Regions from separate parts of the Streptomyces sp. NBC_00989 genome, predicted to be linked through region 3. Evidence: riboswitches for the same ligand, from Rfam matches in the RefSeq annotation. Region 3 holds a riboswitch; each other region holds the start of a gene.

Region 1 (5,368 bases), 3.2 Mb from region 3:
GCGATCGGTTGCTCGAAGTCCAGCTGCTCCTTCGCCGCCGCGAGGATCTTCGCCGGCTCCCTCACGTCGGCCTGGATGTACGTGGTGCTGCCCTCTGGCGTGCTGTGCAGCAGCGCTTCGGCGTGCCTGAGGACTATCGGGTCGTTGTCCGCGTAGACCACGCGCGCACCGGGGTTGATCGCCTGGACCACCTGATGGAGGTTCGGCCGGGTGGGTATCCCGGTGCCGATGTCCAGGAACTGGCGGATGCCCCGCTCCGCCAGCAACCGCGAGGCCCGGTGCATGGAATCGCGGTTCACCCGCGCCATCTGCCTGACGGCGGGGAACAGGGAGACGACCTTCTCGGCGGCTTCCCAGTCGACGGGGTAGTTGTCCTTGCCGCCGAGGAAGTAGTCGTACATGCGGGCCGACTGGGGTCTGCTGGTGTCCACGTCGTCCGCACCGAAACCTGTGTCCGTCACTACGGTTCTCCTGTTGCCCAACGGCCTTTGTCGCGAGGTGAGTTCGGGCCCGCGAGTGTAACGGGCAGAGCTGTTCTCATGCGTGGTGCGGGACTACGGCCACCGGGCACGCGGTGTGTTCCAGTACGGCGTGCAGGGTGGGGCCGAGCGTCCGGCCCGCGCGGCCGATCACCAACAGCTCCGCCGGGGCCGACGCCTGGACCAGGGCCGCCGCCGGGCTCCGGAGGCGGACATCCTCGTAGACACGCACCTGTGGATACTTCTCCCGCCATGGCCGCAGCGCGTCCGAGAAGCGTTGCGTCTCCTGGTCCTCCCAGCGCCCTCGGTCCTCCTCCGGCAGCGCGTACGGCATGCAGTGTTCGGCGGGGGAGGGCAGTCGCCAGGCGTGTACGACGTGCAGGCCGGTGTCGCGTCGGCGGGCGGCGTCGAAGGCGAAGTCGACGACAGGGCCGGGCGGTTCGCCGCCGTCGACGCCGAGCGTCACGCCGTACGGTGATCGCCCGTGGTAGCTGCGGACCGACCCGCTCGGCACCAGGACCACCGGCCCCTCGGAGCGCTCGGCGACCCCGTGTGCCACGGAACCGAGGGCCAGGCCCGCGAAACCGCCCGTACCGCGCAGCCCGAGGACCGTGCAGTCGGCCTGGGAGGTGAGGGGGAGCAGCGTCGGCACGATCGCTCCGGTGAGATCGAGCCCCTCGGCCCGGAGTCCGGGGTGGTCCTCCGCGAGTGATGTGACAAGGGCGTCGGGAGAGGGTTCGCGCAAGTAGGGCCATGTGGTGAGGAGTTGCTCGTCGGGGAGTGTCGAGACGTGTACGACCCGCAGGGGGAGTCCGCGCAACTCCGCTTCCTTTGCCGCCCAGTCGGCCGCGACGCGACTGTCCGCGGATCCGTCGACACCGACAACGATCAGTTGGGACATGGCCGTTGGACCTCCGTGCGGGCGAGTCGGGGCGTCCCACGATCCGCCGCGCCGGGCGTGCCGCACAGAGGTTGGACGGAACCGGAGGAAAGTCCGTGTTGCAGGCGCTCCGTGGTGAGGCTGTCGGGCTTCGTGCGGCGCGGCTCGACACCGCACCGGATCGGCTCGTACAGCGGCATCAGTACAGGCCAGCACCAGCCCAGCCGTACCTTCGTCCCGCACCCCGCGGCGGTAGCCGGCGGTCGATCTTGATAGGTTGTGCGGGCCAGTCGTGCCACAACCGAGGCCAGGGAATCCGGTGGAAATCCGGAACTGACGCGCAGCGGTGAGGGGGACGGGCGGGGCACTACACGCCACTGGGGCGACGCGGGCCGGCCGAAGGAGCCGGTGTGTGACGCGCCGGGAAGGCGCCCCGTCCGGACGAACCCGAGTCCGAAGACCTGCTGGCGCCTTCTCGCCCTCGGCGAGGGGGAGTTCGTAGGCCAGGCTCCGCGTTCGAGCCCCGACAGGCAAGGCATGCCCGTGATCCGTACCGCCCCCGTCCCGCTGCGCCGCCGTACCGCGGCCCTCCTCATAGCGCCCGCCCTGCTGCTCACCGCGTGCGGTGGATCCGACGGCGACAGCGCCGACGGCGAGACGGAGAAGTCCGCCGCGGGCTTCCCCCTCACGCTGACGAACTGCGGGAACAAGGTCACGTTGAAGTCGGCCCCGAAGCGGGTCGTCTCCCTCAACCAGGGGACCACCGAGATCCTGCTCTCCCTCGGCCTCGCCGACCGCATCGCGGGCACCGCCACCTGGACCGACCCGGTGCTCAAGGGCCTGGAGAAGGCGAACGCGACCGTGCCGCGCCTCGCCGACAACGCCCCCTCCTTCGAGAAGGTCCTGGACGCCGAACCCGACTTCGTCACCGCCTCCTTCGTCTCGACGCTCGGCAAGGGCGGTGTCGCCACCCGCGAACAGTTCGAGAGGCTGGGCGTGCCGACGTACGTCTCGCCGTCCGACTGCGCGGGCAAGGACAACGACAGTGGCGGCGACGGTTCGCGCAGCACACCGCTCACGCTCGACAGCGTCTACGGCGAGATACGCGACCTGTCCCGGGCGATGGGCGTGAAGGATCGCGGCGACAAGCTCGTGGCCCGGTTGAAGGCGCGGGTGACCAAGGCCACCACCGGGCTCGACGCCTCCGGCACCTCCCTCATGTACTGGTTCGCCAACTCCCAGTCGCCCTACCTGGCCGGGTGCTGCGGCGCCCCCGGCGCCATCACCCGCACCGTCGGCGCCGAGAACGCCTTCTCCGACACCCACGACGAGTGGCCCCAGATCAACTGGGAGACCGTCGCCGACCGCGACCCCGACGTCATCGTCCTCGGCGATCTGACCCGCAAGTCACAGACCGCCGAGACCGCCAAGGCGAAGATCCACTTCCTGGAGACCAACGCCGCCACCCGCAACCTCACCGCCGTCAAGAAGAAGCGGTACATCCTGCTCAGCGGCCAGGCGATGAACCCCTCCATCCGCACCGTCGAAGGGATCGAGCAGGTCGCCGCCGGCCTGCGCGACTTCGGACTCGCCAAGTGACCCTCCGCACCCTGCTGTTGACGGGTGGCGGGCTCGCGGCGCTGGTGGTCTCCGTGGCCTTCGCCGTGACCATCGGACCCGCCGACATCTCCACGGCCGACGTGTGGGCGTCGGTCGCGTCCCACCTCGGCGGCGGCGAGAGCACGCTCGCCCCGCTCCGGGACGGCATCGTCTGGGACCTGCGCATGCCCCGCACCCTGCTCGCCGCCGTCTGCGGCGCCGGGCTCGCGCTGTGCGGTGCGGTCATGCAGTCACTGTTGCGCAATCCGCTGGCGGATCCGTTCGTGCTCGGCGTCTCCTCCGGGGCCTCCACGGGAGCGGTGGCGGTCGTGGTGCTCGGCGTGGGCGGCGGTGCCGTGTCGCTGTCGGCGGGCGCCTTCGTCGGTGCGCTGCTCTCCTTCGGGCTGGTGATGCTGCTCAGCCACAGCCTCGGCGCGAGCATGGACCGGGTCGTGCTGTCCGGCGTGGCGGCCATGCAACTCTTCTCCGCGCTGACCTCGTTCACCGTGCTGACCTCGGCGGACGCCGAGACCACCAAGGGCGTGCTGTTCTGGCTGCTCGGCTCGCTCTCCGGCGCGGACTGGGGTCAAGTCCTGCTGTGCGCCGGCGCGTTGGCCGCCGTCCTGGTCGTCTGCCTCGGCCACGCCACGACCCTGGACGCGTTCGCCTTCGGCGAGGAGGCGGCGGCCGGCCTCGGCGTGAACGTCGCCCGCGCCCGGCTGATCCTGCTGTGCGCCACGGCACTGCTCACCGCCGTCCTGGTCAGCTGCGCGGGAGCGATCGGCTTCGTCGGCCTGGTCCTGCCGCACGTCACCCGCGCGCTGACCGGTTCCGGGCATGTACGACTGCTGCCGGTCACCGCGCTGACCGGCGCCGTCTTCCTGGTGTGGGTGGACACCCTCGCCCGTACCGTCGTCGATCCCCAGGAGGTGCCGGTGGGCGTGGTGACGTCGCTGATCGGCGTACCCGCGTTCGTGATCGTGCTGCACCGGGGCCGGAGGAAGACATGAGCACCCAAGCCCACGAAGACATGAGGACCCTCGCACCGGACACCGGCCTGCACGCGGACCGGGTCGCCCGCCGTACCGACGGCCGACTGATCGTCGACGGCGTCACCCTCGTCCTGCGACCCGGCGAGACCGTCGGCCTCCTCGGCCCCAACGGGTCCGGAAAATCAACCCTGTTGCGCCTGCTCGCCGGCGTCCTCCCCGCCTCCGCCGGAGTCGTCACGCTGGACGGCCGCCCGTTGCCGGAGGTCGGGCGCCGCGCAACCGCCCGCCGTATCGCCACCGTCGAGCAACACACCCACACCCAGACCGAGTTGACCGTCCGCGAGGTCGTCGCCCTCGGCCGCATCCCGCACCGCCGCGCCTGGTCACCGGCGTCGGCCGCCGACGCCCGCGCCGTCACCGAGGCACTGGAACGCGCCGGACTCGCCGACCGCGCCGCCCAGTCCTGGCACACCCTCTCCGGCGGCGAACGCCAACGCGCCCAGATCGCCCGGGCGTTGGCCCAGGAACCCCGCGAACTCCTCCTCGACGAGCCGACCAACCACCTCGACATCCAGCACCAGTTGGACCTGCTCGACCTGATCGCCGACCTGCCGGTCACCACCGTCATCGCCCTGCACGACCTCAACCTCGCCGCGATGTACTGCGACCGTCTCCTCGTCCTGAACGCCGGCCGCACGATCGCCGAGGGCACCCCGACCGACGTCCTCACACCGACCCTCATCAAGGACGTCTACGGGGTCGACGCGGAGATCGGCCATGACCCCGGGCATCCTGTGATCCGTTTCCTGCGGCGGGGGAGCGGGGCGCCGTAGAGATGGGCGGCTCCCCAATCGAACTGACCGAGGCGCAGCCGGTGTTGGGCTAGTGCACGGAGAACCCGCCGTCCACGAACACCGACTGCCCGGTGACATAGGCGGAGGCGCGGCTCGCCAGGAACACCGTCGCGCCCGCGAAGTCCTCGGGGAGGCCGTTGCGGCCGACCAGTGTGCGTGTGGCGAGTGCCGCGACCTTCTCCGGGTCGGACGACAGTCGTTCGTTGAGCGGTGTCATCACGAAGCCCGGGACCAGGGTGTTGCAGGTGACGCCGTGCGGCGACCAGGCCTCGGCCTGCGAGCGGGCCAGTGACTCCAACGCTCCCTTGGACACGCCGTAGGCACCGCTCTGTACGAACGCCCGGTGTGCCTGCTGGGAGGTGATGTGGATGATCCGGCCGAAGCCCCGGTCGGCCATGCCGGGACCGAAGCGCTGGCCCAAGAGGTAGGGGGCCTCCAGGTTCAGGGCCATCGTGGTGTCCCAGACGTCCTCGCTCAACTCGCTCATCGGCGGGCGCAGGTTGATCCCGGCGCTGTTCACGAGGATGTCCGGCTCCCCGAAGACCTCGGCTGCCGCTTCCGCCG
Region 2 (5,368 bases), 5.1 Mb from region 3:
TGAGCATGCCCTTGACCGGACGGCCGGTGAGCGACTGGGCGTACGTCGTCCAGCGCACCGTCATCGGTTCCGGGCGGGAGATGTCGCCGGCCAGGATCGGCGGGCGGACGTAACGGGTGCCGTAGGACTGGACCCAGCCGTGCTGCGTGGCGAGATATCCCGTGAGCTGCTCGGCGAAGTACTGGACCATGTCGTTGCGTTCGGGCTCGCCGTGCACGAGGACGTCCAGGCCCGTCTTCTCCTGGAACGAGATCACCTCCTGGATCTCGGCCTTGATCCGCTCCTCGTAACCGGCCGCGTCGATCCGCCGCGCCCTCAAGTCGGCCCGCGCGGTGCGCAGTTCGACGGTCTGCGGGAACGAGCCGATCGTGGTCGTCGGCAGCGGCGGCAGCCCGAGGTGCGCGCGCTGTGCCGTGGTCCGCTCGTCGTACGGCTGGGAGCGGCGGGCGTCGGCGTCCGTGACGGCGGCGGCCCGGGCCCGTACGGCGGGGTCACTGGTGAGTGCCGAACCGGAGCGGGAGGCCAAGTCGGCGCGGTTCGCCGCGAGTTCGGCGGCGATCGTGTCGGTGCCCTGGGCCAGGCCCTTGGCGAGCGTGACGATTTCGCCCGTCTTCTGCCGCGCGAACGCGAGCCAGCGCAGGATCTGCGGCTCGATGTCCCGCTCGGCGGCGGCGTCGAGCGGCACATGGAGGAGCGAGCAGGAGGCGGCCACGTCGACCCGGTCGGCGAGACCGAGCAACGTGCCCAGTGTGGCAAGGGACTTGGTGAGGTCGTTGACCCAGACGTTGCGGCCGTTGACGACACCGGCGACCAGCCGCTTGCCAGGCAGCCCGCCCACCGCGGCGAGGGCATCCAGGTTGGCGGCGGCGGACTCGGTGAAGTCCAGGGCGAGGCCCTCCACCGGCGCCTTCGCCAGCACCGGCAGCGCGTCGCCGAGCCGGTCGAAGTAGGAGGCGATCAGCAGCTTCGGCCGGTCGGTGAGGGCGCCGAGGTCGCGGTAGGCGCGGGTGGTGGCGTTCAGTTCGGCCGGGGTGCGGTCCTGGACCAGGGCGGGCTCGTCGAGCTGCACCCACTCCGCGCCCGCCGCGCGCAGGTCGGCGAGGACCTCGGCGTACACGGGCAGCAACCGGTCCAGCAGGGTCAGCGGTTCGAAGTCCGCGGGCACCCCGGGTGCGGGCTTGGCGAGCAGGAGGTAGGTGACCGGGCCGACCAGGACGGGGCGGGCGGTCAGGCCCAGGGCGAGGGCCTCCCTCAACTCCGCGACCTGCTTGGTGGAGTCGGTGGTGAAGACGGTGTCCGGGCCCAACTCCGGCACGAGGTAGTGGTAGTTGGTGTCGAACCACTTCGTCATCTCCAGCGGCGCCACGTCCTGCGTGCCGCGCGCCATCGCGAAGTACCCGTCCAGCGCGTCGAGTTCGGCGGCGGCGCGGTGGCGTTCGGGGATCGCGCCGACCATGGCGGTGGTGTCGAGGACGTGGTCGTAGTACGAGAAGTCGCCGGTCGGTACCTCGTGGATGCCGGCCTCGGCGAGCTGCCGCCAGTTCGTGCGGCGCAGTTCGGCGGCGGTGGTCCGGAGGGCGTCGGCGTCGACGCGGCCCTTCCAGTACCCCTCGATGGCCTTCTTCAGTTCACGGCCCCTGCCCTGGCGGGGGTAGCCGTACACGGTGGACCGTGCTGCCGCGGCTGCGGACTTCGCTGTCACGGAAATCTCCTTCGCGAGATATCTCCCTGGATCCCGGTGTCGGGACGTGAGTGCGAAGGTTCGTAGACCGGGGGATGGTGACCGCCCGTATGTACGCCGACCCGCCCACGAGGTCACCGGGATTCCGCACGCGAATGCTTCGCGTGCGGGCAGGTGGCAGGTCTTCGGACTTGCGGGCACGGCCTCCTGTGAACCGGAGGTCACCTACTGGCCGTCGCTTCCCAGGTCCTGTGTGGGCCCAGTGCGTATGACGGCGGTCGTTCCCGCTTACCGCTGCGGGGCAGTCCCGGAATCTCACCGGGTTCCCTCTTGCGACGCGTCCGTCTGGCTGACGGGGCGAACCAGCTGCGTTAGCCAGCCTACGGGGTGGGGGTCTTGTGCGTCGATTTTTGGGTGCGGGCCGGTGGGGGCTGGTCGCGCCCACGCGGCGGAGCCGCAAATCGATACAGCCTCGCGCCCCTAGGGCATGTCAGCTTGCCGGGATTCGAAGGCTCGCAGGATTTCCTCGGCCGCCAGGGTTGCTGTCAACTCGCCCTCTCGTACCTGGCGTTCTAGGTCCGGGGCCAGGGCGCGGACCGTCGGGTCGGCGTGCAGGCGGCCCAGGAGTTCTTCTCGGACCATAGTCCAGGTCCAGTCCACCTGCTGCTCGCTGCGCTTCGCGGCCAGGCGGCCCGTGGAGTCCAGCAGTGAACGGTGTTGTTCGAGGCGCTCCCAGACCGTGTCCAGGCCCGTTCCCTCGCGCGCGCTGCAACTCAGTACCGGTGGGGTCCAGGCGGCGTCGGCGGGATGCATCAGCCGTAGTGCGCCCGCCAGTTCACGTGCCGCGCTCTTCGCGTCGCGCTCGTGTGGGCCGTCCGCCTTGTTGACGGCGATGACGTCAGCCAGCTCCAGGACGCCCTTCTTGATGCCCTGTAGCTGGTCGCCGGTGCGGGCCAGGGTCAGCAGCAGGAAGGAGTCGACCATGTTCGCGACCGCCGTCTCCGACTGGCCCACGCCTACCGTCTCGACGAGGACGACGTCGTAGCCCGCCGCCTCCATCACCACGATCGACTCGCGGGTCGCCTTCGCGACGCCGCCCAGCGTGCCGGCGGTGGGGGAGGGACGTACGAAGGCCGCCGGGTCCACGGCCAGGCGTTCCATGCGGGTCTTGTCGCCGAGGATCGAGCCGCCCGTGCGGGTCGACGACGGGTCCACGGCCAGTACCGCGACCCGGAAGCCCTGCGAGGTCAGCAGCGTGCCGAACGCGTCGATGAACGTCGACTTGCCGACGCCCGGTACGCCGCTGATGCCGATCCGGCGGGCCTGGCCGCTGTGCGGGAGGAGTTCGGTCAGCAACTCCTGGGCCATGACCCGGTGTTGGGGCTTGGTCGACTCGACGAGGGTGATGGCGCGGGCCACCAGGGCCCGCTTCCCGTCGAGCACGCCCTTCACATAGGTGTCGACCTCGATCACAGGGCGTGCCCGAGGTCGGTGGCCAGTCGCTGCACCAGGTCGTAGGCCGCGTCCGGGATCACCGTCCCGGGCGGGAACACGGCCGCCGCGCCCATCTCCAGGAGGGTGGGGACGTCCTGGGGCGGGATGACTCCGCCGACCACGATCATGATGTCCTCGCGGCCCTCCGCGGCGAGGGACTCCTTCAACGCCGGTACGAGGGTGAGGTGTCCGGCGGCGAGCGAGGAGACGCCGACGATGTGCACGTCCGCCTCGACGGCCTGGCGGGCCACCTCGCCGGGGGTCTGGAAGAGGGGGCCGACGTCGACGTCGAAGCCGAGGTCGGCGAACGCGGTGGCGATCACCTTCTGGCCGCGGTCGTGGCCGTCCTGGCCCATCTTGGCGACCAGGATGCGGGGGCGGCGGCCCTCGGACTCCTCGAACTCGGCCACGAGGGTGCGGGTGCGCTCGACGGACGGGGAGTCGCCGGCTTCGGTGCGGTACACACCGGAGATCGTACGGATCTGGCTCGCGTGCCGCCCGTACACCTTCTCCAGCGCGTCGGAGATCTCGCCGACCGTCGCCTTGGCGCGGGCCGCGTTCACCGCCAGCTCCAGGAGGTTGCCGGTGCTTTCGGCGGCCCGGGTGAGGGCGTGCAGCGCGTCCTGGGTGGCCTGTTCGTCGCGCTCGGCGCGCAACCGCCGTAGTTTCTCGATCTGTTGGGTGCGGACGGAGGAGTTGTCGACCTTGAGGACGTCGATCTCCTCGTCGGTCTCCACGCGGTACTTGTTGACGCCGATGACCGGCTGGCGGCCGGAGTCGATGCGGGCCTGGGTGCGGGCCGCGGCCTCCTCGATGCGCAGCTTGGGGATGCCCGCGTCGATGGCCTTGGCCATGCCGCCCGCCGCCTCGACCTCCTCGATGTGCTGCCAGGCCCGGCGCGCGAGGTCGTAGGTCAGCTTCTCGACGTACGCGCTGCCGCCCCACGGGTCGATCGCGCGGGTCGTGCCGGACTCCTGCTGGATCAGGAGCTGGGTGTTGCGGGCGATGCGCGCCGAGAAGTCGGTGGGCAACGCGAGGGCTTCGTCCAGGGCGTTGGTGTGCAGCGACTGGGTGTGGCCCTGCGTCGCCGCCATCGCCTCCACGCAGGTGCGCGTGACGTTGTTGAAGACGTCCTGCGCGGTCAGGGACCAGCCCGAGGTCTGTGAATGGGTGCGCAGGGAGAGGGACTTGGTGTTCTGCGGGTCGAACTGCTTGACCAGCTTGGCCCAGAGCAGACGCGCGGCCCGCATCTTCGCGATCTCCATGAAGAAGTTCATGCCGATCGCCCAGAAGAAGGACAGCCGGGGTGCGAACGCGTCCACGTCCATCCCCGCCTCCCGCCCCGCCCGGATGTACTCCACCCCGTCGGCCAGGGTGTACGCCAGCTCCAAGTCGGCCGTCGCGCCCGCCTCTTGGATGTGGTAGCCGGAGATGGAGATGGAGTTGTAGCGGGGCATCCGCTGCGAGGTGTACGCGAAGATGTCGGAGATGATCCGCATCGACGGCTTCGGCGGATAGATGTAGGTGTTGCGGACCATGAACTCTTTGAGGATGTCGTTCTGGATGGTCCCGGCCAACTTCTCGGGCGGTACGCCCTGTTCCTCCGCCGCCACGATGTACAGGGCCAGTACGGGCAGCACCGCGCCGTTCATCGTCATCGACACGGTCATCTTGTCGAGCGGGATGCCGTCGAAGAGCTGGCGCATGTCGTAGATCGAGTCGATCGCCACGCCCGCCATGCCGACGTCACCGGTCACGCGCGGGTGGTCGCTGTCGTAACCCCGGTGCGTGGGCAGGTCGAAGGCGACCGACAGGCCCTTCTGGCCGGCCGCGAGATTGCGCCGGTAGAAGGCGTTGGACTCCTCGGCCGTGGAGAAACCCGCGTACTGCCGGATCGTCCAGGGCTGGTTGACGTACATCGTCGGGTACGGGCCGCGCAGATACGGCGCGATCCCCGGGTAGGTGGCCAGGAAGTCCAGGCCTTCCAAGTCCTGCCCGGTGTACAGGGGTTTGACCGCGATGCCCTCCGGGGTCTCCCAGAGCAGATCGTCGCCCCCCGCCGCCTTCTTGACGGCGTCGCGCCACTCGTCGGTACCTGCCTCGGTGGCCGGGGCCCCCAGCTCGATCCCGGAGAAGTCGGGGATGCGCCCCATCGCTGCCATCAGGACACTCCCATGCGGTCGAGGGTGGCGG
Region 3 (5,368 bases):
GCAGGTCCCAGGGGTCCGGGCGGTACCGGGTGCGGAGCGTACGGCGGCCGCCCAGGCGCAGGCCCGCCAGCGCGGCGGCGACCCCGGCGAGCAGCAACGGCAGCCCGTACGCGCCGCCTTCGGCCGTGAGCAGTCCGTACGTTCCCGCGCAGACGCCGAGCAGCCCGCCCAGCGTGAGGGCGGCGGTCGTCCGCCGTACCGAGGCGGGGACTTGGGCCGTACGGCCGTAACCGCGCGCGTCCATCGCGGCGGCGAGCGCGACCGAACGCTCCAACGCGCCTTCCAGGACCGGGAGTCCGACCTGTAGCAGGCCGCGCAGACCCCGGTCGGGCCGGCCCCGGAGCCGGCGGGCGGCGCGCAGGCGTTGGACGTCGGCGACGAGGTTCGGGGCGAAGGTGAGCGCCACGACCACCGCGACGCCGGTCTCGTACAGGGCGCCGGGGAGGGACTTGAGGAGGCGGGCGGGGTTCGCGAGGGCGTTCGCGGCGCCGACGCAGACGAGGAGCGTGGCCAGCTTCAGGCCGTCGTAGAACGCGAAGAGCAGGCCCTCGGCGGTGACCCTGCCGCCCAGGCGGATGCCCTGCGCCCAGTGGGGGAGCGGGAGTTCGGGGAGGGTGAGGAGGGTGTGGGTGCCGGGGACGGGGGAGCCCAGGACGATCGCGAAGGCCAGGCGGATGAGGAGTACGGCGAGGGCGAGTTTGGCGAAGGCGGTGTAGGAGCGGGACCAGGGGGCGGTTGTGCGGTGGGTTGCCACGACGTAGGCCGTGACCGTGATGAGGAGGGACAGGAGGAGGGGGTTGGTGGTGCGGGTGGCGGCGGTGGCGAGGCCGAGGGACCAGGTCCACCAGGCGCCGGGGTGCGGGGTGTTGGGGGTGGGGTGGTGTGTCGTAGTTGTTTGACTGCTGCGCCGTTGTGGCTGGTCGCGCAGTTCCCCGCGCCCCTTCAGGGCGCCCTTGCCGGGCCGGAGTTGACCGCGCCCCGTCTGCTCAGCCATGCCGACGCCTTCGGGCCTGCCATATCGCTGCCGCTCCCAGGAGGGCGATTGCCGCCGCGCCCGCGAGTAGTCCCACCGACGGGCCGTGATGGGGTGTCGCGGTCTTCTGCTGTTTCTGTCCGGTGATCCGCTCGCCGCAGCCCCGCTGCGGATATCCGGCGATCGCGCACAGCAGGGCGTTCGTGTCGTAGCGCAGGGGTTTCGCGACCGTGGCCAGGGCCTCCGCCGTTGTCGCGTCGGGGGCGACCGTCGCGCAGGCCGTACGGCGGGTGGGCGGGGTCTCGCCGGACGGGGCGTCGGTCGGCGTGCCGAAGTCGATGACCAGGGCGATGCGCTTCTTGCCGTCTGCCGCCGGGGAGTTGGCGCAGATCGTCGCGAAGTCCGCTGCCGGGAACCGGGGTTGTGCCGCGTCCGCCGAGTCCGCGCTCACCGCGAAGCGGAAGCCCTGGACGGCGCCGTCGTCGGGGCGGGCGGTGGACGGGCCCTGTGTGGCGTACGTCCAGTGGGTGCCGGTGCGGTCCCAGAAGGACCAGTAGCGGTAACCGGCGGCCTGGGCCGGGCCGTTGGCGGTGAGGGCGAGCAGGAGCGCGGTGAGGAGCAGGAGGAGGCGGCGGCGGGTCACTGCTGCTGCCCGCGCTTCCGGCCGCGGGCGATCAGGACGGAGCCGGCGATCGCGACGACGAGGAGAACGCCGCCGACCGTCCAAGCGACGTTCAGGGAACCGTCGTTGTCGTCGGAGGCCGTCTTCTCGGCCGGGCCGGCCGTGGGCTGCTCGTCGATGCGCTTGGGGGCCGGGCCGGTCGCGTTCAGCAGCGTGACGAGGTTCTGGCCGCCGAAGTCGTGGACGTCGGCGCCCTTCGCGGTGGTCGCCACGAAGACGAGCTGGGCGTAGGCGGCCGGACCGCCTTGCGCGGCCCACGACTTGGAGTGGGTCTCCAGCCAGTGCAGGGGCTTGGCGGCCTGGTCGTGCAGGCCGAGGGACGACAGGGCGACGATCGCGTCGGCCGTGTTCCCGTAGTCGGGCTGGGGCTTGGCGCCGGGGAGCGAGGTGGTCAAGTGGCCGCTCTTCGCCATGGACTCGGCGAGCCACGCGGCGCCGTTGTCCGCCGGCTGCTCGGGATCGTCCCCGGACTTCTCGCACGTCGCAGGCGACTCGGCGTCGTCCTGCGGGCTTCCGGCCAGCGACTCGCCGTACAGGCCGAGCACGGCCGCGGCGGTCGCGTCCGCGTTGGCCACGAGCTTGCCCTTCTTGTCGGGCTGGTACGCGAAGGCGCCCGCGTCCGTGCCCGCGTCGCAGGGCAGCGCGAGCTTCCGCAGCGCGTCGTAGGGGGACTTGCCGTTCTTCCGGAGGTTCGGCACGGTCACCCCGGCGTCCGCGAGGGCGCCGATGACGACGGAGGTGGAGTTCGCGTCGCTGGCCCCACCGGGGGAGTAGCCCCAGCCGCCGTCCGGGTTCTCGACGGACTTCAGCCACGTGACGGCCTTGGTGACGGCCGCGTCGCCGCGGCTGTCGTTCGCGAGAGCCTGTACGGCGGCGGCCGTGCTGTTGGTGTCGACCATGACCTTGGCGTCACAGGCCTTGGCGGGGTTCGCGCGGAAGGCCGCGAAGGCGCCGTCGGCGCACTGCTGGCCGAGCAGCCACGTCACCGCCTCGTCGGCGGGCTCCACGCCCACGGCATTCTGCGCGAGCAGGGCGAGGGACTGGCGCCAGACGCCGTCGTAGGCCGGATCCGAGGTGCCGTAGAGCCCGGTGGGTATCGCCGCGGACGGCGAGGGTGACGGACCGGCGGCGACGGCGGGTGTGGCGGCGATCACGGTGACGGTGATGGTGGCGGCCAGGACCGCGGCGCTGCGGCGGACGTTCATGATCGGCGGGTGCCTTCCCCTAGGGGGAGCACGGCAGCGCACGGGAACACCCCCGGGCGGCTCGGCTCCGTATTCCTCGACGGTGCGTGTGAGCCGGTCACGTGCCGTGCGGGGCGGTCCGGCTCACCGGCCCTGACGGACCGGATCACGGTTGCGGGTCAGCGCCGGAATTGCACCGGCTTCCCCCCGTACGGGTGTGATGACGACCCGGCCACTGTACGGCCAACCTGGGCGCACGCTGTGTGCGGGGGTTGCCCGGACCGCCGTCCCCGGTAGGTTCTGGCCATGCCAGCGACGGGGAAGCTGATCGGCTCCGGCCGTACCGCCGACGTGTACGAGATCGACGAGGCGTGGGTGCTGCGCCGCAACCGGGAGGACTGGGGGGACGCGGCGGCCGAGGGCGCGGTGATGGAACATGTGCGGGCGCACGGCTATCCCGTGCCCCGGGTGCGGATGGGGGACGCGGGCGCCTCAGACGCGTCGCGCGCCTCGCGTACCTCACGCACCGATCTCGTGATGGAGCGGCTGACCGGGCCCACCATGCTGGAGGCGCTCGTCGCGGGCACGATCGACGTGCGGGAGGCGGGGACCGTACTCGCCTCTCTGCTACGGCGGTTGCACGCCGTCCCCGGCCGGCGACCCGGCACCCGGGTGCTGCACCTCGACCTCCACCCGGAGAACGTGCTCCTCACCCCGGACGGGCCCCGCGTCATCGACTGGGGCACCGCGGAGGACGGCGATCCCGGGCTGGACTGGGGGCTCTCCGCGATCATCCTCGCCCAGGTCGCCGTGGACGACGATCAGCCGGTCGCCGAACCGGCCCGCGCGCTGCTCGTCTCGCTGCTCGCCGATCCTTCCGGGCTCACGGGGGAGGGCCTGGCGGAAGCGCGGCGGAGGCGGGCGCTGAATCCGACCATGAGTGTGCGTGAGGTCGAACTGCTCGGTGAGGCCGAGGAGTTGGTCAGGTCAGTCGCGCCGCTGCCGTAGGCGGGCGCTGGGGGCGTCCGCCGGGGGCTGGAGGGCGGAGGCCAGGAGGGCGAGTTTGTCGGCGCTGTCCGTGCCGGGGTCCGGGTGGTAGATGACGAGGGTCCGGCCCGGGGCGCCGTCGATGCTCAGGCGTTCACGGTTCAGCTGGAGGCCGCCGACCTGGGGGTGGGCGATGTGCTTGGGGGCGGCTTCGCAGGCCTGGACGTCGTGGCGGGCCCAGAGACGGCTGAACAGGGGGCTGGCCAGGGAGAGTTCGCCGACCAGCTCGATGAAACGAGGGTCGTCGGTGTCGGTGCCGACCGACTCGCGGAAACCGGCGACCATGCCTCCGGCGGCGCTCTCCCAGTACGGGTACAGCGCCTGCTCGGCCGGGTCGAGGAACAGGGACCGCAGCCGATTGGCTCCCGCCGTGAAGCGGGGGGAGAGCGCGGTCGCCAGGGAGTTGGCGGCCAGGACGTCGAAGTAGCGGCCCTCCACCAGGGCGGGGAGGGGGAGCGTCGCGATGAGTCTGGTGATGCCCGGCGGGACGGCTTCCTTCCGGGGGCGGGGCCTGGTGCGGTGTCGGCGGGGCTTGTCGGCGCCCAGGCGCAGGAGGTGGGCCGTCGCGTCGTCGTCCAGCCGCAGCACGCGGGCTATGGACTCCAGGACCTGCACGGAGGGGTTGCGGTCGCGGCCCTGTTCCAGGCGCAGGTAGTAGTCGGCGCTGATGCCGGCGAGCATCGCGACCTCCTCGCGGCGCAGGCCCGGCACGCGGCGCACCCCGAAGGCGGGGATGCCCGCCTGGTCGGGGGTGACGAGTTCGCGGCGGGCGCGCACGTACTCGCCCAGCGGGTTCGGTTCGTCGGCCATCTCCGCACTGTAGATCGGCCGGGCGGGGAGCTGCCTGGTCCTGTCACCCCCAGGGTCGGCGGGGCCCTGGCTGGGGCGCGGGCCGGGCGGCAGCGTCGTCGGTGGCCGGTCGGGTGCGTGCCGATCAGCGCGTCGGCCACCACGGCCCGGCAACCCCCGTCACCTCACCGAGGAGCACAGTCATGTCCACGTATCTGCTGGTACACGGCGCCTGGCACAGCGGGCAGGCCTGGGAGCGGGTGGTCCCGCTGCTGACGGCGGCCGGGCACCGGGTGCTCGCCCCGTCCCTCACCGGGCACGGCGACAAGGCGCATCTGCTCGGCCCCGACGTGGGGCTCGACACCCACGTCGACGACGTCGTCGCTCTGATCACCGAGGAGGACCTCACGGACGTGGTCCTCGTGGGGCACAGTTACGCCGGGCTGGTCGTCTCGGGCGCGGCCAACAGGCTCCCGGACCGGATCGCCCAACTCGTCCACCTGGACGCGATGGTCCCGGTGGACGGCGAGCGCGCGACCGACATCATGCCCGTGACCCAGGTCCTCATCGACCTGGCCGCGCGGTCCGACACCCCCTGGCGGATTCCCCCGCTGCCCGAACTCCCGCCGCCCGGTGGCCTGTTCGGGGTCACCGATCCGGCGGACGTGGCCTGGCTGCGCACGATGGTCTCGG
Region 4 (5,368 bases), 1.9 Mb from region 3:
CGCAAGGTCTACTACAACCTCACCATCACCGGCCTGTCCGTCGCCGTCGCCCTGATCATCGGCACGGTCGAGCTGCTGGGCCTGATCGCCGAGAAGGCGGATCTGCACGGCACGTTCTGGGACTGGGTATCCGGCCTTGACCTGAACATCATCGGCTACGTCATCGTCGGCCTCTTCTTCGCCACCTGGGCCGTCGCCCTGCTGGTGTGGAAGTTCGGCCGCATCGAGGCCAAGTGGACGGCCAACCTGGCCCAGCCCGCCGAACAGGGCGCCGAGTAGGACCGATTGCGGCGCCTCCGTCTCCCCGGCGGAGGCGCCGCACACGCTCACGCGTCCGGATACCGGCGAGGCGTCCAGACGATCTCCTCGCCGCCTCCCCGCCGTACGACCTGCGTCTGCGAGGAACCGACCAGCAGCACCGTGCGCATGTCGACCTCGGCCGGGTCCAGTTCGGCCAGCCGCACGATCCGCACGCGCTCGCCGGAGCCGCCCACGTCCCGCGCGACCACGACCGGAGTCTCCGCCGCCCGGTGCTCCAGGAGCAGATCGCGCGCCTTGCCCACCTGCCAAGTGCGGCTGCGTGAACCGGGGTTGTACAGCGCCAGCACCAGATCCGCCGAGGCCGCCGCGCGCAGCCGCGCGGCGATGACCTCCCACGGCTTGAGCCGGTCGGAGAGGGAGATGGTGGCGTAGTCGTGGCCGAGCGGGGCGCCGGCGCGCGCGGCGGCGGCGTTGGCGGCGGTCACGCCCGGCAGTACCCGTACCGGGACGTGCTCGTACTCCTTCTGCGCGGCGACCTCCAGGACGGCGGTGGCCATCGCGAAGACGCCCGGGTCGCCGCCGGAGACGACGGCCACCCGCCGCCCCCGCTGGGCCAGTTGGAGCGCGAACTCCGCCCGCTCGGACTCGACGCGGTTGTCCGAGCCGTGCCGCGCCTGGCCGGGACGTACGGGCACCCGGCCCAGGTAGGTGGTGTAGCCGATCAGATCGTCGGCGGAGGCGAGCGCGCCCCGCGTCTCGGGGGTGAGCCACAGGGGACCGGCGGGCCCGGTCCCGACCACCACGACCTCACCCTGCTCCCGCACGGGCCGCTCGGAGCCGACCTGGCTGGGCAGTACGGCCACTGAGAAGTACGGCACCGACTCCGCGTCCACGTCGGCCAGTTCGGCCACCCGCTCCCCGGCCATGGTGGCGCGCTCGACGTACCGGGCCTCGGCCAGTCGCCCCGAACTCTCCAGCGCGCGCCGCACCTTGGGGAAGGTGCGCCCCAGTTTCATGACCACGGCCGCGTCCGTCGAGGCGAGGCGGGCGGTCAGCTCCTCCTCGGGCAGGGTGCCCGGCAGGATGGTCAGTATCTCCTCGCCCTCGGCGAGCGGGGTACCGAGCCGGGCCGCGGCGGCGGACACGGAGGTGACACCAGGGATGACCTCGGTGTCGTAGCGGTCGGTGAGCCGCTTGTGCATGTGCATGTAGGAGCCGTAGAAGAGCGGGTCGCCCTCGGCGAGGACCGCGACGGTCCGACCCGCGTCCAGGTGCACGGCGAGCCGGGCGGACGCCTCGGCGTAGAACTCCTCCATGGCGCCCTGGTAGCCGCCGGGGTGGTCGGTGGTCTCGGTCGTGACCGGGTAGACCAGCGGCTCCTCGATGTGGTCGGCACGAAGGTGCCCGGCCGCGATGGAGCGGGCGATGGACCGGCCGTGCCGGGCGCTGTGGTAGGCGATCACGTCCGCCTCGGCGATGACCTCGACGGCCCGTACGGTCATCAGGGACGGGTCTCCCGGGCCGAGCCCGACCCCGTACAGCTTGCCGCTCACTCTTCCTCGCTCGCGATCGCGTTGAGCGCGGCGGCGGCGATGGCGCTGCCACCGCGACGGCCCCGTACGACGAGGTGTTCCAGGCCGGACGGGTGCGCGGCGAGGGCCTCCTTGGACTCGGCGGCACCGACGAAGCCGACCGGGACGCCGATGACGGCGGCGGGCCGGGGCGCGCCCTCCTCGATCATCTCCAGGAGGCGGAAGAGGGCGGTGGGCGCGTTGCCGACGGCGACCACGGCACCCTCCAGCCGGTCCCGCCACAACTCCAGGGCGGCGGCACTGCGCGTGGTGCCCAGCTCGGCCGCCAGGTCCGGGACGGCCGGGTCTGAGAGTGTGCAGAGCACGTCGTTGCCTGCCGGCAGCCGCTTGCGGGTCACGCCGCTGGCCACCATCTGGACGTCCGTGAAGATCGGCGCGCCCGCGCGCAGGGCCTCGCGGGCGCACGCCACCACGCCGGGCGTGTAGGCGAGGTCGCGTACGAGGTCGACCATCCCGCAGGCGTGGATCATCCGGACCGCGACCTGGCTGACGTCGGCGGACAGGCCCGCGAGGTCCGCCTCCGCGCGGATGGTGGCGAAGGACTGGCGGTAGATGGCCGCGCCGTCCTTCTCGTAGACGTACGTGGTCACGGTGTTCTTCTCGCTGCTCTCGGTCGTCATACGGCTCGGGCTCATGAGGTGATCGCCGCCAGGGCGGTGGCGAGTCGGAAGGGGGTGTTCATGTCGGCGGTGCGGGATTCCTGTCCCGCTACGGCGGTGGCGAGCCGGTAGCCGCCACCGGGGGCTGCGACCACGTCGATCCGGTCGCCCCTGGGGTGCCCGCAGCGGCGCTCGCAGCCGGACCAGTACAGGGGCAGGCTCTGCCCACTGGCCGCGACGCGGGTGTTGGCCGCGTCCGTCCGTACGTCGGCATGGGACTTGGCGCATCCGGGCCGGCCGACGCAGGCGCCGACGCGCAGCCAGGGGGAGTCCGGGTCCGTGACGAGGCCGGTGGCGGCAAGGCGGGTGAGCGACTCGCCCGCCTGCGCGGTGGTCATGCCCGGCGTGGGAAGGACGACGCCGCGCCACGGTGTCAGACGCACCTCACCGGTGGCGACGGACGCCAACTCCCGCCAGGGGAGGGCCGAGAGACGGCCCAGGGGGACGTGCACCGACAGGGCCTCGCCGACAACTCCCGGACGCGGACCGTCCGTACGGGCGGCCTCCCGCGGCCGCCGTTCGTGGGCGATGCCCTCGGTATCCAGGCGGCGACCGACCAGGCGGATCAACTCGTCGTCCGCAACCGGGAGTTCGGTCACCCGCCAGGCGCGCGTCCCGCTCGCCCGTGCCGCTTCCAGGAACACCGCCGCGGCGATCAGGGCGGCGCGGGGAGCGTCCTTGGCGGATATGCGCAGCGTCTCGTCGGCTGCGCCGAGACCGAGCTGAGCACCGTCGTCGGCCGTCGCCCGCAGCGTCACGTCGGCACCGAGTCCGGCCACGTCTCCGCGTCCGTCGTCGACTGCGAACAGGAAGCGTCCCGACAGTGCCTGCGCCGCCTCGCTCGCGCACAACTCGGCGTCCAGGCCCGCCAGCCAGTCCTGTACGTCTCGTAGGCCGCCCCCGTCGAGACCGGACAAGGGCGAGGCGACGATGTTGCGAATCCGTTCGTGGCCGTGCGAGGGGAGCAGTCCGGCCGCGTCCAGCAGTCCGGCCAGCTCCGTGCCGCATCCCTCGCCCAGCCCCCGCAGTTGCACGTTGCCGCGCGAGGTGAGGTGCAGCTCGCCGTCGCCCAGCCGCTCCGCCGCGTCGGAGAGCGCCTCCGCCTGCCGGACGGTCAGCACGCCACCGGGAACACGGATACGGGCCAGTGCGCCGTCGTCCGCGAAGTGCAGCCGCAGCGACCCCGGGCAGGCGTCGCCGCGGTCCCGTGAGACCGCTGTGGCCTGGGACGACGGATGGAGAGCAGCCGTGGACATGGCGGCGAGCATACCCACGATCACATCGAATGTATGCCCCGCCCTCTTCCGGTGACCCTTACTATGCTCCGTGGTGGATCATCCGGTCCGCCATCGCCACGACGGCGACAGGGGAGGAAGCCCGGTGCGAATCCGGCGCGGTCCCGCCACTGTGAATCCGCCCCGAGAGGGTCGGGTGAGCCAGGAACTCCCGCCGTCAGACACCGCCCGGGGCGCGGACACCCCGAGGAAGGCCGACGAAGCATGATCCTGCTGCTGTCGACGTCCGACACCGACCTGCTCAGCGCCCGCGCTGCCGACGGCCCGGTGCCGTACAGGTTCGCCAATCCCTCCCGCCTCGCCCTCGACGAACTCCCGTCCCTGCTCGACGGCGTGGACCTGGTCGTCGTACGCCTCCTCGGCGGCCTGCGCGCCTGGCAGGACGGCCTCGATCTGCTCCTCGCGGACGGCCGCCCGGTCGTCGTCCTCACCGGTGAACAGGCCCCCGACGCCCAGCTGATGGCCGCCTCCACGGTCCCCATTGGCATCGCCGCCGAGGCCCACGCCTACCTCGCGCACGGCGGCCCGGCCAACCTCGCCCAGCTCGCCCGGTTCCTGTCGGACACGGTCCTGCTGACCGGCCACGGCTTCGAGGCGCCCGCGCCCGCCCCGACCTGGGGTCCACTGGAGCGCACGGCGCGCACGCCGGATGGCCCGACCATCGCCGTGCTCTACTACCGCGCCCACCACATGAGCGGGAACACCGCCTTCATCGCCGCCCTGTGCGACGCCGTGGAGGTGGCGGGCGGCCGGGCGCTCCCGCTGTACGTCGCCTCGCTCCGGGCCCCCGAACCCGAGCTGATCGACGAACTGCGGGCGGCCGACGCGATCGTGACGACGGTCCTCGCGGCGGGCGGTACGAAGCCGGCCGAGGCGTCGGCGGGCGGTGACGACGAGTCCTGGGACGCGGGCGCCCTGACCGGCCTCGACGTGCCGATCCTCCAGGCGCTCTGCCTCGCCTCCTCCCGCGCCGACTGGGACGCGAACGACGACGGTGTCTCCCCGCTCGACGCCGCGAGCCAGATCGCCGTACCGGAGTTCGACGGCCGCCTCATCACCGTCCCCTTCTCCTTCAAGGAGATCGACGCCGACGGACTCCCGGCCTATGTCGCCGACCCCGAGCGCGCGGCCCGCGTCGCCGGAATCGCCGTACGCCACGCCCGACTTCGCCACATCCCGAACGCCGGCAAGCGCCTCGCGCTCGTCCTCTCCGCCTACCCGACCAAGCACTCCCGTATCGGCAACGCGGTCGGCCTCGACACCCCGGCCAGCGCGGTGGCGCTGCTGCGCCGACTCCGGGCCGAGGGCTACGACTTCGGCCCGGCACAGGACATCCCCGGCCTGGTCTCCGGCGACGGCGACGAGCTGATCCGCGCGCTCATCGACGCGGGTGGTCACGACCAGGACTGGCTGACCGAGGAGCAGCTGGCCCGCAATCCGGTCCGCGTCACGGCCGCCGACTACAGGCGCTGGTACGCCACGCTCCCCGAAAAGCTGCGGGCCGCCGTCGAGGAGCACTGGGGCCCGGCACCGGGCGAGATGTTCGTCGACCGCAGCCGCA

What was found. A riboswitch is a leader RNA that binds a small molecule or an ion and turns the genes downstream of it on or off. The one in region 3 is predicted to bind cobalamin.
Region 1: it holds a riboswitch for cobalamin, as region 3 does, so the genes downstream of both, OG714_RS50505 (ABC transporter substrate-binding protein) here and OG714_RS35600 (prenyltransferase/squalene oxidase repeat-containing protein) in region 3, are expected to answer to the same signal.
Region 2: it holds a riboswitch for cobalamin, as region 3 does, so the genes downstream of both, metE (5-methyltetrahydropteroyltriglutamate--homocysteine S-methyltransferase) here and OG714_RS35600 (prenyltransferase/squalene oxidase repeat-containing protein) in region 3, are expected to answer to the same signal.
Region 4: it holds a riboswitch for cobalamin, as region 3 does, so the genes downstream of both, cobN (cobaltochelatase subunit CobN) here and OG714_RS35600 (prenyltransferase/squalene oxidase repeat-containing protein) in region 3, are expected to answer to the same signal.

Annotation. Positions count from the first base shown of each region.
Region 1 covers NZ_CP108728.1:11,183,747-11,189,114, forward strand. The annotation lists gene OG714_RS50495 (SAM-dependent methyltransferase) at 1-461, opposite strand, end outside; gene OG714_RS50500 (universal stress protein) at 538-1,380, opposite strand; cobalamin riboswitch at 1,630-1,843, shown strand; gene OG714_RS50505 (ABC transporter substrate-binding protein) at 1,897-2,958, shown strand; gene OG714_RS50510 (FecCD family ABC transporter permease) at 2,955-3,968, shown strand; gene OG714_RS50515 (ABC transporter ATP-binding protein) at 3,965-4,783, shown strand; gene OG714_RS50520 (SDR family NAD(P)-dependent oxidoreductase) at 4,833-5,368, opposite strand, start outside.
Region 2 covers NZ_CP108728.1:2,891,791-2,897,158, reverse strand. The annotation lists gene metE (5-methyltetrahydropteroyltriglutamate--homocysteine S-methyltransferase) at 1-1,702, opposite strand, end outside; cobalamin riboswitch at 1,840-2,063, opposite strand; gene meaB (methylmalonyl Co-A mutase-associated GTPase MeaB) at 2,162-3,154, opposite strand; gene scpA (methylmalonyl-CoA mutase) at 3,151-5,337, opposite strand; gene OG714_RS12625 (methylmalonyl-CoA mutase family protein) at 5,337-5,368, opposite strand, start outside.
Region 3 covers NZ_CP108728.1:7,954,966-7,960,333, forward strand. The annotation lists gene OG714_RS35590 (energy-coupling factor transporter transmembrane component T) at 1-994, opposite strand, end outside; gene OG714_RS35595 (SCO2322 family protein) at 987-1,616, opposite strand; gene OG714_RS35600 (prenyltransferase/squalene oxidase repeat-containing protein) at 1,613-2,860, opposite strand; cobalamin riboswitch at 2,955-3,086, opposite strand; gene OG714_RS35605 (phosphotransferase) at 3,146-3,847, shown strand; gene OG714_RS35610 (helix-turn-helix domain-containing protein) at 3,827-4,696, opposite strand; gene OG714_RS35615 (alpha/beta fold hydrolase) at 4,879-5,368, shown strand, end outside.
Region 4 covers NZ_CP108728.1:9,883,964-9,889,331, forward strand. The annotation lists gene OG714_RS44480 (HoxN/HupN/NixA family nickel/cobalt transporter) at 1-279, shown strand, start outside; gene OG714_RS44485 (precorrin-2 C(20)-methyltransferase) at 327-1,814, opposite strand; gene OG714_RS44490 (precorrin-8X methylmutase) at 1,811-2,473, opposite strand; gene cobG (precorrin-3B synthase) at 2,485-3,780, opposite strand; cobalamin riboswitch at 3,835-3,981, shown strand; gene cobN (cobaltochelatase subunit CobN) at 4,012-5,368, shown strand, end outside.